Regions from separate parts of the Cohnella boryungensis genome, predicted to be linked through region 1. Evidence: riboswitches for the same ligand, from Rfam matches in the RefSeq annotation. Region 1 holds a riboswitch; the other holds the start of a gene.

Region 1 (4,210 bases):
GTCTTGGCGAGCGCGACCCGCTGGCGTTCGCCTCCGCTCAGCTCGCCGACCAGCCGAGACGCCAGCCCTTGCAGCTCCAACTGCTCCATCACTCTGCGAATGACGGGCTCAGGGTCGCTTGCCTCTCCGCCAAGCCAGCGCTGGTAGGGGAATCGCCCCATCTCGACAACTTCCCGAACCGTATAGCCCACGGCCGGCAGCGCCTCCTGCTGCAGCACCGCAATCCGTCGCGCCGTTTCCTTGCGGCTGTACTCGCGGATCGCTTTGCCTTCCAGCAGCACCTCGCCGGATGCGGGAGACTCGATTCCGGACAGCAGCTTGAGCAGGGTCGACTTGCCGCTTCCGTTCGGACCGATGATGCCGAAGAAATCGCCGGCCTCCACCCGAAGATCGATCTGGCGCAATACCTCTCTTCCCCCGATTCGATAGCTTAACCGCCGCGCTTCGATCATGTCCTTGCCTCCCCGCCTCTCGTTTTTCTTTTCCATAACAAATAGGCGAAAAAGGGCGCGCCGATAAACGCGGTCACGACGCCCAGCGGAATTTCCTTCGGGTTAAGCGCCATTCGGGCAATCGTATCCGAAGCCAGCACGTAGATGCCCCCGACTACGGCGGATACCGGGATGACGATCCGGTTGTCCGGGCCCGTCACCAACCGCACGAGATGCGGAACGACCAGCCCGACAAACCCGATTACGCCGGAGACGGAGACGGCCGCAGCGGTCATCAGCGTCGAGACGACAAGCACGATCAGCTTCGTCCTCTGTACGTTGACTCCCAGATGCATCGCTTGACGCTCGCCCAAGGCGAACAGATTCAATTCGCGGCTCATTGCAATCAGCACGACTGCGCCGAGCAGCATGTAAGGAAGTACGATAAGCGAATAATTCCAGCCCCGCATGGAAAGGCTGCCCATGAGCCAGTAGACGATTTCGTTGACGACGTTATTGGAGAGGGAGACCATGAAGGAAACCAACGAGCCGAAAAAGGCTTGAATCACGACCCCGGAAAGAATCAGCGTCTCCAGTTCCATCCTGCCCTTATGATAAGCCAGCCGCAGAACGAGAAACAGCGTAATCAGCCCCGTCGCGAACGACACGGCCGGTATGGTCAATTGTCCGATCCACATCTGCAGACCGAACAGAATGACGAAGGCCGCCCCGACCGAGGAGCCTGTCGCCACCCCCAGCGTATACGGGTCCGCAAGCGGATTGCGCAGCACCGCTTGAAATCCGGCGCCCGCCAGCGCCAGCGCCGCGCCTACCAGAACGGCAAGCACGACCCGGGACAAGCGCACCTTCGTAATAATCGTCTCGTCCGGGTCGTCTATGCCATCCGTGGCCGGATGCAGATTGAACAGCGTATCGGCGTAAGGCACCTGATGAAGCAGGATGTTCCATACTTTGCCGATGGGTACGTTCGCTCCGCCAAGGGAAAGACTCACGATAATCGAACAAAGGAGGAGCGCTAAGGCTCCTCCCATATACATCGTTAATTTGCCGCGCATCCTTATTTCACCTTATCGGGATGGATCGCTTTCGCCATTTCATGCAGTACTTTGGTCAGACGCGGACCGACCCGGCTGATCGAGTTGTCGTCCACCGGGAACAGCTGCTTGTTCTTCATCGCATCGATGCGGTCGAAACCCGGACGCTCCTGAATCGCCTTCAGAATGCCAAGATCGAACTCATCGTTGCTCGCATAAATAATGACTGCCGGGTTGGCTTTAATGACCGCCTCCGGATCGACTTCGAACCAGCCGGACTTCTCCTTCGAGATGTTGTCTCCGCCCGCGAGCGTAAGCACCTCGTCCATATATTCGCCGCTGCCGACCGTCCAGCCCGGGGAGAACTCCATGTACACCTTCTTCGGGGTTACGCCTTGAAGGGCGTCAGTTACTTGCTTGAGCTCCTCGCGCATCGTGGCGGTGACTTCGGCCGCGCCGGACTGAAGGTCCAGAATCTGTCCGACCGTCTCGATCTTCTCCATCACTTGCTCCAGCGTCTTCGGATCGCTGGCGAACACCTTCACGTTCAGCTTGCGCAGCTCCTCGACTACCTGGGATTGTATGCCGCCGTTGGCGAACACCACATCGGGCTTAGCAGCCAGCAGCGCCTCCGTATTCGTCTTCAGATCGCCAACCTTCTCGATGGCCTTCGCTTCCTCGGGGTAATCGCTGTAATTGTCGACGCCGACAACCTTGGCTCCTGCGCCGATCGCGAACAGCGTTTCCGTCTCGCTCGGAGCGATGGCCACGATTCTCTCCGGCGCTTGCTCGAACACGACGTCGGTGCCGGTGCTGTCCTTCAGCGTCAGGGGATAGACGGTTTTCTCTGGCGCGGGCGATTCCTCCGCGGCGCCGGACGCGGACGGCGAGGCGCTCGGCGAAGCCTGAGTCGCCGCCGGCGCGGAAGGGCTGGCGCTTGGCGTAGCCGCATTGTTGTTGCCGCCGCAGGCCGCGAGGCCGAGCGCGAGCAGCGCAACGAGCGCCCAAGCCCCTATTCTGCTCCATAGACGTGTATTTTTCATAACGATCCATCTCTCCTCTGCATTACTGATTTCTTCTTGAGAGGAGCTTGACCGATTGAACGACCGATACGAGAAACCCTCTCTCCGCGTTCGTCGGAGAGAGGGTTGGCTGACAGGAAAAAGCATGCCTTCGAATCGAAACCGAAGCATTCCCGATTGAGCCGTATCCTTATCCGCGAAGGAGTTCGTCTGCTGCATCCCAAGGCAGGTATCCTGACTGATAGGCTGACGATGCGCCTCGCGCCCTGTCCCGACGGACGGGGCGCGAGGCGATCCCTATTTCACAGTGGCGGGACCGTGCCGGACTTGCACCGGCTTCCCTTTTAACCTTCACGCCCGCAAGCGTCAAGGCACCTTAAGATATTAGAAGTCTATTCAATTGCCGCAAGCTGCCAATCACTTGGAATTATAGCCCTCGGGGCCGGGTATTGCAACAGTTTCCGTCACCGCACTCCGCTCGGCGCAGGGGCTGATCCTGTCTGAAGCGGACTGTAGACGGCGACTCACTCGCTGTAATACGTAAATCCGATCGCGCCGACGCCTGTATGCGTGCTGATGATCGGCGTCGTATGCTCGATGTCGAAGTCGTCGTACCCGGTGAGCGCCCGGACCGCGTCCTTCAGCTTGTCCGCCAGCTCGTAGCCGGCGGCGTGGACGAGCCCTACGCCTTTGATCGCCTTGCCTTTGATGTCCTCCGCGAATGCCTTGGCCAGATAGTCGACAATCTGCGCGCGGGTGCGCACCTTAGCAACGGGCGTGTATTCTCCCCCGTCGAGGGAAGCGATGATTTTGATTTTCAGCAATGAGCCGATCCACGCTCTGCCCTTGCCGATCCGACCGCCCTTGACCAGGTTGTCCAGCGATTCCACGACGACGAACAGCTGCGTGTTCTTGCGGATTTGCTCCAATCTCGCGATGATTTCAGCCATGCTCTTGCCCGCCTTCGCCATCGCGGCCGCCTCCAGCACCTGGAAGCCTAAAGCTTTCGTGATGTACCTCGAATCGACAACGGTAACCTTCGTATCCGTCATCCCGGCGGCCATCTCCGCAGACCTCACCGTGCCGCTCATCTCTCCGGTCATATGGATGGACAGAACCTCGCTTCCGTCGCTTCCAAGGCGGTCATACACCTCCAGAAAAGCGCCTGCGGACGGCTGCGAGCTTCTGGGAAGCTCCTTGGCCGCCTGCATCATATCGATAAATTCCGTGGGCGTAATGTCCACCCTGTCTAGATAAACCTGATTATCGATGCATAAAGACAACGGGACGATCTCCACGCCGTACTCTCGTAATATCTCATCCGACAAGTCGACGGTCGAATCCGTCACCACTTTGATCCTGCTCAACGGGTTTTCCTGCTTTCCGATTCTAAGGATGTAAGACTCGCTATTCTAGTAGTCTACCATTCCCGGCAGCACGACCGCAAACGCCGCTCAGAGAAGCGGGGCCCCCGGCCCTCGCTCCCCTCAGCGACTGAATTTTTATATATGCTGGCGAATGAGCCTGTCCTTCAGTTCGAGGAAGGCCGGACTGAAATTCACGCGATATTGCTCCGGATTCAGCTTGCGCAGATGCTCGGGCCAGAACTGGGTCAGCTGCTGCTCGTGATAGCTGCGGATCTCCTCAAGCTTCGGCAAGGCGTACACCAGCTCTCCTTCCCGAAAAATCGGAGTCAGCAGCG
Region 2 (4,210 bases), on a different contig from region 1:
CGTCGGCATCGCTGCTGCCTCTCCCAACGATCAGTATCGCCGTATCCTCGTTATGCTGTTCGCCGTCTATCGGCTCAAGAGAGTCTACGCTTTGCAGCCGGGAGCTCAATATTTTCAACACTTGCTCGTGAACTCCGATCGGACGGCTGTAAATAAACTCGACATTCGGATGACGGAGCCTCGCCTCGTCGATTGCGGCAGGGATATGTATTTTGGCATGACCGGCCGAGAATAGCGTAATCGGCACGACCGCAACGCGCGTCGCTCCTTTCGCTACGCAGGTCGCCATCCCTTGCGCCATCGTCGGCGATACGAATTCGAGAAAACAAGTCTCGACGATCTCTGTCGGCAGCGCCCCCGCCAGCATTCTGACCATTTCCCGCACTTCGTTGTTGCCTGCCTCGTCCTTGCTGCCATGGCCTACGAATAATAGGGCATCCACGTGATTCTGCCTCCTCTATCAAACTCATTTTCTCTATCTTGTAGTCTCTGGATACGAAGTCTTCTTCCCCTATGCTAGTCGCCGCAAATAGCGTTCTCGATCTGGAACACCGGCACCTCCTGATGCCGATAGCCCTCGATCTCCTTCACCCGCTTGAAAAACTTATGAAAGCGTTCATTCGGGTGACCGCCGTCTCTGTACCTCGCGATAATCCGCTCGATCAGCTCCACCAGCTCGCCCGGCTCGATGCCTTCCGCGACAGGCTGCGCCGGATGGACGTTGCGCCCGATTGTCTTGCCTCCCAGGAACAAATCGAATTTGCCCCTGCGGTAGACGATGCCGATATCTTCTTGCACCGCACCGTAGCAAGCCATTCCGCAGCCGTTAAAGCCGATCTTCAATTCTTTGGGCAGCTTCATGCCCCCTATCTTGTCTTGCAGCTCCTCTGCGTAAGGGATCGATTCTCCCTTCTCTCCCTCGCAGAAATCGCAAGCCTTCACCTGCAGTACATCTCCGATAGGAGAGAGCATGAAGCCCTCGCCGCGGAGCCGGGATGTAATCGCGTCGGGCTCCGAGGTCGGGACGCGCACGATCAATTGGTGATGCGGCGTATAGTCCATCGTCCCCTTCTCCCCGATGATGTCGGCTAGTGCGAGCAGCTGCCTGGCGCTGAACTTCTTGTCCGCGACGCCGGTGCTCACCGCGAATTCGAAAATCTCTTGCTGTCGGTATACGATCCCCGCTCTGGGCGCGCTCTGCTCCGCCGGGTCCGGCGTAATCCGGGATATTCCCCGCGAGCGATCGACCAGCTCCAGCGCTTCCATCGCCAGCGCAAGCGATCCGACGACAGGCGCGCCTCCGTAGGACGGCTGCCCGGACGATTTCCCGGCAGCGCCGCCCGATTCTGCGGGTGCGGCGGCCCGTTCTGCCTCTGCGCCCGGCTTTTCCATGAGAGTCAATCTCGGCGCCAGCGCAGCTGTCTTCTCCAGTGTCGGCTCCTCGTACTCATCCTCCTCGTCCCAAGCCTCGGGCTCGGAGGGCTGGCGCAGCGCCCACGGCTCCGCTTCTTCGCGCAAGCGCTGATGCGGCTTGAGCGGCTGCACGTCCGCGCCAAGCGTATATTTGCGCTGGTAGCCCCGCGGCGTAATCATAAGTCCATCGTAGACTACCGTAGAGGAGTTTCCGATGATGACCGTTGTCAGCATGCCGATATCGTGATCCAGCATATCGCGCAGATTCGTCAGCACGACATGCTCCCTTTCCCGATAGGCGCTTTTAACAATGCCTACAGGGGTCTCCGGCGAACGATATTTCAGCAATATCCGCTGCGTCTCCACGATCTGGCGCGTTCTTCGGCCGCTGCGGGGATTATAGAGCGCAATAACGAAGTCCGCTTGCCCCGCCGCTTCTACCCGTCGTTCGATCAGCGCCCACGGAGTGAGATGATCGCTCAGGCTGATGGTGCACGCATCGTGCATGATCGGAGCGCCCAGCAGCGAAGCCGAGGAGTTGATCGCCGATATGCCCGGAATAATCTCGACCTCCACGCCGTCCGAGCGCCGCCAGCCCTTCTCCATCAGCACCTCGTAGACCAGTCCGGCCATTCCGTATACGCCGGCGTCGCCGCTGGAAATTACGGCGACCTTCTTGCCGGCCTCCGCCTGGCGAACCGCCTCCTGCGCGCGGCTGACCTCCTCGGTCATGCCCGTGCGAACGATTTCCTGATGGGTCAGCAAACCTCGAATCAAATCTACATAGGTGTTGTAGCCAATGACGACATCGCTTTCCTGCAGCGCCTCCCTGGCCCGCTTCGTAATATGCTCGAAGCTTCCGGGACCGAATCCGATAATCAGCAGCTTCCCCGCCATCGTCCGCACATCCTTTCCATTTGTCGCCTCTTGTTTTCGTGAATTGCCGGATCGCTTTCCGCCCCGCCGCCTAACCCCGAAAAAAACATCAAAAAAAACGTCCCCCACACGATAGCCGTGTTAGAAACGCTTGTCAGCGCGCAAACCTGGAGCGAGTCGAAGAGCCATCGAAAACCGGGTTTTCGATAACGCCGCCTCGTCAGGCAAGTCCGTCCTAACACTTCCCTAAATCCTCGTAGGTCAAAAGTGTATGGAACCAGGCTGGTTTCCTGACTTGGAACGTCATTCTCGTCTGCCTTCCCGGAGCGCTTCACGCGTATCCAGTGGCTTGCCTGACGGGAATGCGCCTTCCCTGGGGACGGCGTTCCTTACAGTGGCGGGTCCGTGCCGGCTTCTCACCGGCTTCCCATTTAAGCCGCTTGAGCCTTGGCCAAGCAGCACCTCATTCATCTCCGTATTCGATTGTCACGGTCATCTTAACATTGTCCGGCTGCGATTGTCTAGCAGAGCGGAGGTTTGCGGAACCCGCCGAGCATGCTGCCCATCCAATCCGGCCCGCTTAAGGCTTGTCCCTGCCCTCCACCGAATTGCCGGTTGCGGCGGCCGTCGGCTCGAAGGCGTACACCAGCTTCTCCTCCAGCCTCTCTCCGGTCAGCATTTTTCTCACCAGCTGCCTGCCCGTTTCAGGCGTAATGCCCTTATACCACGAGCCCTCGGGATATGCGATCACGACGCATGCATCCTCGCAGCGGCCGTTGCAGCGGGTTCTCGTCGTATGGATCAGCCGATCGGCTCCTAGCTTGGCGATTTCCTCGCGGATCGCCAGCGTCACCTCGTCCCCCTCCCGTTTCAGGCAGCTTCCCCCGTTACAGATCAGCAGATGAGACCTCATCCCTTGCAAGTTCCAGGTCACCAATTGAATCGCCTCCTTCTACAGCTTATGAACGATAGGCTCACACTAACTCGTTTCTCTTGCGCAGATAGCAAAATAAGATCAAGCAGCTTGCAGAACAGAGCAGCGCCAGCAGCGCGATAAACCCGTATCCGGCCTGCAAGCCGATTCTCAGGCTTTCCTCGGCCCCCTTATCGCTTCCGAACAGCTTCTGGACTTCATCGATAGTGACGCCGATCAGCAAATTCCCGATCACGCTGGCAACGCCCATCAGAGTAACAGTAAACGTAATTGCCGTATCGGTGCCGCGCGAATAGCGCTTCGCCAGGATCGCCATCACCGTCGGATAGATCGGAGCGATGCCGATGCCTGCGATAGCGAACAGAATCGCTCCTTGCTCGCCGACCGCAATAGCTGCGAAGCTGCATATTCCGGAGAAAGCCGATAGCAGCATGACCGATAACGTGTAGCCGATCTTATCCGTCAGGGGACCAAGCAGCAGGCGCGCCGCCATGAAAAAAACGAAAAACACGGACAGCATCCCGGAAGCCGCATCTGTCGACCAGCCGTAGGCCTTCTCCAAATAGTTGACGAGCCACCCTCCGACCGCCAATTCCGACACGACGCCGAACGAGAGCACCGCGACGATGAGCCATGCGGCTGGATCGCGGGAGAAGCTTTTTAAGGTCATCCGTTCCGCGCTCGTCTCGCCGTCTCCCGGAAAACGGGCCTTTAGCGACGGAATGATCGGCAGCAGGGACAAGGACAGCATGATGAGATACATCCCCCGCCAGCCCAACTCGCCTCCGAACAGGCTCCAGCCCATCATGGAAGAAGCGACGATCGGGGCGATCGCCGAGCTTAGCCCGTAGAAAAAATGGGACAGGTTCATCATCGCGCCGGTGTTTTTCGTGAAAATGCGAGCCGCCATGATGGCCAACCCGATCTCCAGCATGCCGTTGCCGATGTACATCAGAAAATAAGAAGCCGACAAATAAGCATAGCTCG

The links. Region 1 has a riboswitch for cobalamin ahead of ACFO1S_RS00200 (ABC transporter substrate-binding protein). Riboswitches for the same ligand answer to the same signal wherever they lie in the genome.
Region 2: another riboswitch for cobalamin. It lies ahead of cobJ (precorrin-3B C(17)-methyltransferase); the one in region 1 lies ahead of ACFO1S_RS00200 (ABC transporter substrate-binding protein).

The regions. Positions count from the first base shown of each region.
Region 1 covers NZ_JBHSED010000001.1:54,383-58,592, reverse strand. The annotation lists gene ACFO1S_RS00210 (heme ABC transporter ATP-binding protein) at 1-452, opposite strand, end outside; gene ACFO1S_RS00205 (FecCD family ABC transporter permease) at 449-1,507, opposite strand; gene ACFO1S_RS00200 (ABC transporter substrate-binding protein) at 1,510-2,529, opposite strand; cobalamin riboswitch at 2,716-2,902, opposite strand; gene ACFO1S_RS00195 (DegV family protein) at 3,033-3,875, opposite strand; gene ACFO1S_RS00190 (nicotinate phosphoribosyltransferase) at 4,011-4,210, opposite strand, start outside.
Region 2 covers NZ_JBHSED010000038.1:23,788-27,997, forward strand. The annotation lists gene ACFO1S_RS18090 (sirohydrochlorin chelatase) at 1-442, opposite strand, end outside; gene cobJ (precorrin-3B C(17)-methyltransferase) at 517-2,310, opposite strand; cobalamin riboswitch at 2,553-2,770, opposite strand; gene ACFO1S_RS18100 ((2Fe-2S) ferredoxin domain-containing protein) at 2,870-3,226, opposite strand; gene ACFO1S_RS18105 (MFS transporter) at 3,264-4,210, opposite strand, start outside.